2 regions of the Paenibacillus sp. NMA1017 genome follow, and region 2 is predicted to be linked to the other one. Evidence: riboswitches for the same ligand, from Rfam matches in the RefSeq annotation. Region 2 holds a riboswitch; the other holds the start of a gene.
What was found. Region 2 has a riboswitch for cobalamin ahead of cobJ (precorrin-3B C(17)-methyltransferase). Riboswitches for the same ligand answer to the same signal wherever they lie in the genome.

Region 1: it holds a riboswitch for cobalamin, as region 2 does, so the genes downstream of both, AC5ELV_RS04400 (ABC transporter substrate-binding protein) here and cobJ (precorrin-3B C(17)-methyltransferase) in region 2, are expected to answer to the same signal.

What each region holds. Positions count from the first base shown of each region.
Region 1 covers NZ_JBZXYR010000001.1:937,221-940,638, forward strand. Annotated here, with positions in the region: gene AC5ELV_RS04395 (FecCD family ABC transporter permease) at 1-854, opposite strand, end outside; gene AC5ELV_RS04400 (ABC transporter substrate-binding protein) at 851-1,858, opposite strand; cobalamin riboswitch at 2,065-2,257, opposite strand; gene AC5ELV_RS04405 (histidine phosphatase family protein) at 2,380-3,138, opposite strand; gene cbiB (adenosylcobinamide-phosphate synthase CbiB) at 3,183-3,418, opposite strand, start outside.
Region 2 covers NZ_JBZXYR010000003.1:444,498-447,915, reverse strand. Annotated here, with positions in the region: gene cobJ (precorrin-3B C(17)-methyltransferase) at 1-1,302, opposite strand, end outside; cobalamin riboswitch at 1,614-1,799, opposite strand; gene AC5ELV_RS10770 (LOG family protein) at 1,857-2,411, opposite strand; gene AC5ELV_RS10765 (uroporphyrinogen-III synthase) at 2,739-3,418, opposite strand, start outside.

The sequences.
Region 1 (3,418 bases), on a different contig from region 2:
GGACCTGTCATCAGACGAATGATATGCGGTACAACGAGTCCCACAAAGCCAATCACTCCACATACCGAGACAGCGGCTGCTGTCAGCAGCGTGGAAATAATCAGAACAGATAGCTTCGTGGCATCTACATGAACTCCCATGTGAGCCGCCTGACGTTCACCCAAAGCCAAAATATTCAGCACACGTGCCCGATTCCATAGAAATACCAGTCCTATGACCACATAAGGTAAAAGGATTCCGGTATATGACCAACCGCGCAGACTAAGGCTTCCCATCGTCCAGTACAATATTTCATTGACCGTCTCCTTCGACATGGCTGTCAGAAAGGAAACAACCGCTCCCAGAAAGGATTGCATCACCACTCCCGACAAAATGAGACTTTGTGTCGGAATTTTCCCACCTTCCCGTGCCAACGTCAGCACCATCCACAGCGTGAGCATTCCGGTCGTAAATGCCACTAGCGGCAGCGTCCATATGCCAACAAATGAAAATTGAAGGCCCCAATAGATCAGAACTGCCGCTCCTACCGAAGCCCCCGAGGATACCCCCAGTGTATACGGATCAGCCAAAGGATTACGCAGCACACCCTGAAATCCGGCCCCCGCCAGCGCCAGCGCTGCTCCTACCAACATTCCCAGTAACACTCGTGGCAATCTGACCTTCAAAATAATCTGCTCTGAGGATGTATTCCAATCCGGTTTAAACGTATCGCCTAACCACGGAAGGTGGTTAACCAGAATGCCCGTGATCTGGCTGACCGGAAGCTTGGCCGAGCCGATGCCAAGACAGAGCAGCAGCGTCAGCAACAGCAGGACAAGACCTGTCCCTCCAAAGCCGATCAGTTTACGGTTCATTTGAAAATTTCAGGATACACGCCCTTGGCCACTTCCTTGAGACCTTCCGTTACGCGTGGACCCGGACGACTGATCAAATTATCATCCACGGCAAATACCCGGTTGTGGCGAACAGCCGATATTTGATCCCACCCACTGCGAGCTTTAATGATTTCGCCGAGCGTTTGACCCGTTTTGTCGTCCTTGACACTTTTGCTGTACAAAATCACGTCAGGGTTCGCAGCAATAATATTTTCTTCACTAATTTGGTACCACCCCTTCTGCGTGGCACCTACATTTTCGCCGCCCGCCAACGTAATCAGCTCGTCCATAAACTCGCCTTTACCAACTGTCCAGCCTGGTGAAAACTCGACGTATACCCGCAGCTTCTGCCCTTTACCGATATTTTTAACTCCTTCTTTCACTTCCGCTACATCTGCCCTCATCTTGTCAGTCACCGCTCTCGCTTCTTTCTGATGATCGGTGATTTTCCCATACAATTCGATGTTAGCTATGACATCTTCAACTGTCTTCGGTTCCGTTTTAAAAATCATAATTCCCATATCGCGCAGCTTGGTCGTAGCCTGTTCACTAAGTGATATCCCTGCAAAAACGACTTCCGGGTTAGCAGCAATGATCGCCTCTTCGTTCGGTTTCATAATACCGCCCACTTTAGGCTTTTTCGTAGCTGCTTCCGGGTAATCAGAGTAGTCGGAGACGCCAACTATTTCCTTATCCAACCCAATGGCGAACAGCGCCTCGGTTTCTGCCGGGGAGACGGAAACGATTTTATCCGGCGCTTTTTTGAATGTAAATTCCTGTCCTGTTGCATCCTTAACTGTGAGTGGGTAAACTGTTTTGCCCGGAGGCTCTTGTGTGGTTACGGTCTGTCCTGGCTGCTGTGCAGAAGTCTGATTATCTTTATTTTCAGCATTTTTTCCATTAGCGCCACATGCACTCAGCACAACTGCCAAAATCAGAACCAGTAGACCTGTTGTCCAAACCTTTATTTTTTTTCCTGCCATGATTTGCACCCCTTCATAAAAAATCGTTAAGAGCGTTACTTGAACATCAACAGATATCTTCTAAATCCAGCCTTCTTTTCCTATCAAAAAACCCCGTATCCTCATATCAGGACACAGGGGTCACGTTAGCGCAGATCGTGCGCAGGCGGCAGCTTCTTTCCGCACGGACAGTCACTGCGAGCACGTCATCCTTTCCTCGAAGGATTATGGTGACAGGCGGACGGGCAGGTATCCTGACTTATGGTAAGATGCATGTCCTGAAATTCCTTCATATGCTTAGTAGCACATAAAGCAGGACTAACCGGCATGTTTCCATTTACAGTGGCGGGACCGCGCCGGACTTACACCGACTTCCCTTTTAACAGCGTAGGCAAGGAAACCTTAGTTTCATCACGCTGCGCTGACCTCGTCTGCTGGATATTTGATGTAGTGGTAGTCAAGCCGTTCTTTTACTTGATGATTATAGGTTAAAAAGAGGCGGCTTACAACCCAAACAGCCTCTTTATCCGCTGGTGTCTAACCTAATGAGGAAGCATTTCTGCTATGTAATTGTGCGGTCCTGCCAGCCTCAATTGAATCCTAAATGCATCTCCCGGCTTCGGATTCAGACTCCAAAAATCATGGCCCGGTATCAGCATGCAAGCCAACTGACGAATTACGCCACCATGTGTAACGACCAGAACAGAGGGTGGCGCAGCAGTCAAATCCATAGGTTGAACTTCCATAGCAACACGCCATTCATACAGAGAGTCAAGAAATTTGCGCAGACGATTTACAAAATCTGTCCAAGACTCTCCTCCAGGTGGGGTGATCCGTTGCGGCTCATCAATCCAAGCCCGATACAACGACACTTCCTTGAGCATGTCATACGTTTTTCCATCCCACTCGCCAAAATGAAGCTCTCGCAGACATGGTTCCATCATAGGAGACATAGTAGATAGGGGATCTCCAGACGTCAATTCTGATTCTGGCACAATGATCTGCAAGGTCTGGCGACATCGCATTAAATCGCTGCAATAGATTCGAGCAAAGGACTGCCCCTGCAATTTTTCCTGCAAAGGCTTTAATTCCTGTTCTGCTCCTGGTAGCAAACCTAAGTCGGAGTGTCCCAGATATCGACGTTCCTTGTTCCATAAGGTTGTGCCGTGACGAACTAACACGAGTTCCATGTCCCAATGCAGATCTTCTTTAGCATCATACGGCACCTTATCCTCCTGTAAGTTCGGACTTTGTACGTATTCTACCGTCCTTTTTGCTGCTATATCTTGTTTCAAGATCATGTCACTTCCTGCTCGATCATTATTCAGTGTGTCACTCCTCACCCTCACCGCACCCATCCCAAGGCAAAACACCCTGCGGCTCCTAACAAACACAATCCTACAAACATGCTGGACACGGCAAACATCAGCTGGATTGTATGCTGTATATCTTTCGACTCTAGCGGTCGTATCCAATCGCCCATGTATGCACGAAAGGAGCGCACGCCATGATATACATTATATCCTCCAAGACGAATCCCCAATGCACCAGCAACAGCTGATTCCGGGAAGCCACTGTTCG
Region 2 (3,418 bases):
GTCTGCACACGGCACGCGCAGCACGATCTGATGATCCGGCGTGTATTCCAGCTCGCCGTCATCACCCGCTACCTCGGCGAGCAGCGCCATCTGGCGAGCGGTGAACTTCTTGTTTCCCACACCCGGGGAAACGCCCACCTCAAACAGCGCAGGCTTGCCAAAGCCGCCTGTCGCCATCCCGGCCGTGGCCCCCGCTCCGGTCACCGCTGACGTTCCGGCGGTGCTCTCCGCGGTAGGCGCTTGCCCGCTCCAGCGAGCGTTGGCTTCGCCCGGCAGCTTGCCACCGACAGCGAGGCGGCTTAGTGCCTCTGCCGCCAGCGATGCCGGGGCCGTGCCGGTTTGCACAGCAGTCGTTGCCTGCACGGCAGCCATCGCTTGCGGGCGTGCCTGCGTGGCAACCGCAGCGCCGCTCGCGGAGGGTCCAGCGGGCGTAGTCGGGGCTGCTCCTGCCTGCGTTGTACCCTTTTGCGCGCCCAGCGACCACGGCTCCGCTTCCGTGCGGAGACGCTGATGTGGCTTGAGCGCCTGCTCGGTCGCATCCAACGTGTATTTGCGTTGATATCCGCGCGGAGTCACGATCAAACCGTCATACACCGTCGTCGAGGAGTTACCGATGATTACGGTCGTCAGCATCCCAATGTCATGGTTCAGCATATCTTCCAGCGTCGTTACAATAACTTGCTGACGTTCACGATAAGCGCTCTTCACTAGCCCAACCGGAGTTTGCGGATCGCGGTAACGCAGCAAAATGGACTGCGTCTCCACAATCTGGCGGGTACGCCGACCACTGCGCGGGTTGTATAATGCAATCACAAAATCGGCCGAAGCCGCAGCTTCTACACGCTTTACGATCGTTTCCCACGGGGTCAGATGATCACTCAGACTGATCGTGCACGCATCATGCATAACTGGCGCCCCCAACAGTGAAGCACAGGACTGAATAGCCGAGATCCCCGGTACAACTTCTACCTTAACCCCGTCCTCGCGTCGCCAGCCTTTTTGCATCAGCACTTCGTACACCAGCCCTGCCATACCATAGACTCCTGCATCTCCACTGGAAATGACAGCTACCTTCTTGCCCATCTCTGCTTGGCGAACCGCCTCCTGCGCACGGCTCACTTCCTCTGTCATCCCTGTGCGTACAATCTCCTGTCCGTTCAACAACGGACGGATCAAATCAACGTAGGTGTTGTAGCCGATAATGACCTCACTTTCGGCCAGCGCATCCAGCGCCCGTTTTGTGATATGTTCCATATCTCCTGGTCCAAATCCAATCACCAGCAATTTTCCTAATGGGCTCATTGTGCTCCTCCTATTCATCCTTTTCAGGGCAGCTATGCTATCTATTTCAATGATTTATGGACATCCTGTAACTCAAAAAAACCCCATCCTGCCCGGATGGGGTTTCTATGTACGTATCTCTCATCAGACGAACAAACAGCGTAAGAAGACACGATTTGTCTTCCTCCAGCCTGCCGTTGTTTTCCATCTGTCTGTTTACGCTTCAAACGCTGCTGCACGTTCATATCCACGCAAACCTCTAGCCAACATGGAAAAAGCAACGTGTGCCTGATTTCCTGATTTCGTACACCCATCCTCTCCGCGAAGGTTAACGGTGCATACAGATCAAGGTAGGTCTCCTGGCTTGGCATCAACGGATTCTTTCGTCTTCCCCGTTTTTCACGAGTGACCATTTAAAAAAATCCTCTTCCTTACAGTGGCGGGACCGCTCGGGATTTGCACCCGATTCCCTGTTACCCTTTGCTTGACCGCAAAGGCACCTTGTCTGTCCGCTATTTGATTATGGGTCTTATCATAACCTTGCCTCAATCAGTTGTGCAAGCACGAAAAACGCTTTATTTCAAGTTCTCTGCTTTATTTTTTAACATATGTAGCAATTCGTCCGGGTCCGCAGAGATACTTAATAATGCTGGGTGCTCAGCCCCGGTAAACCCTTCTTGCACGCTATGACGCACCATTTCTACTAACGGGTCAAAATATCCATTCACATTCAGCAGCCCAATGGGCTTGCGATGAATGCCAATTTGCGCCCAGCACAATACCTCGAACAGCTCCTCGAAGGTTCCCAAGCCACCCGGAAGGGCGATAAACGCATCGGCCATCTCGCTCATTGCCGCTTTACGCTCATGCATGCTTGCTACCTCAATAAATTCGGTAACTCCCCGATGAATGATCTCTGCATCAAATAACAGGGTAGGCATAATGCCAGTGACCTGACCGTCACCCGCCAGCATTCCATCCGCCACCTCTCCCATCAGCCCCCTGCTAGAGCCACCATAGATCAGACGAATATGATGGCGAGCCATGGCTTCCCCCAGCTTGCCTGCAGCCTCAACATATACCGATGAATGTCCAGGTCTGGACCCGGCAAATACGCAAATAGAATTCATTAACGTCTCAGCTCCTGTCCTAAGTCAGCATTTAGCATAATTCGATTCCCAACGCTCATAAGTACAATATATAGACGAACTAAAGCGCTTCGATCTATATATTGCTTATTTGAAAACGCTCTTGGGATTTATGCAAAATGCTCAAGTATCATGCATCGAAACTTATTCATTATATTAGATAAACATTTTCGCTATAACAAAAATCTTTGTCGATGCATGTCCAACAAAAAAAGATAAAGACCTCGTAGGCCCTTATCTTTATTTTACTCTGTATCCCGAAATATAAGTTCATTTTTCGCATACTGCATTTATAATTTTGATCTCATTTCAATGACCATTCACGATCTTCAGACCACAGCCATGCACCGAATCGTTATGTTCAAAATATTTGCCCAGCTCCACCATCATCGCGCCCATGCGCTCTTCGGTTGGAAACACGACTCGATCAATCCCTTCTTCCACAATGGACTGTGCAGTCACCTTCCCTACGGATACAGCAATCACATCCTCACGAAAAGCTTCCAGTAAATCCTCGATTCGATTTTGCTCTCTGGCATATTGGGCTAAAAATCGAATTTGCGGACCACTCGTGAACGTAACGGCATCAACATTACGATGGATGATATCCTCCAGTAACGCCTGCAATTTTGCTTCCTCAGGTGGGATATGTTTATAAGGAAGTACCTGGCGGGTCACTGCCCCCTGCTCGTCCAGCCATTTTACCAACCGTGGGGCTGGATCGCCATGCAGTTGCAACAGTACTTCTTTCCCCTTCAGATCGTATGGGGCGAAAGCTCCTGTCAATCCGATCAAACTTCCGTCCTCGTCTCGTACTGCTGGCGTAAAGCCACGCTTTTTGAGTCCATTGACCGTCTTGTAGCCCCGCGCTGCAATGTTGGAAGATTGCAGCAACTCCATAATCTGCTCGGCCACACCCATATCCTCTGCCATATCGAACAGAGCATCCAGCCCCATACCTGTCGTGAAGATGTACCAGTCCGGAGGGT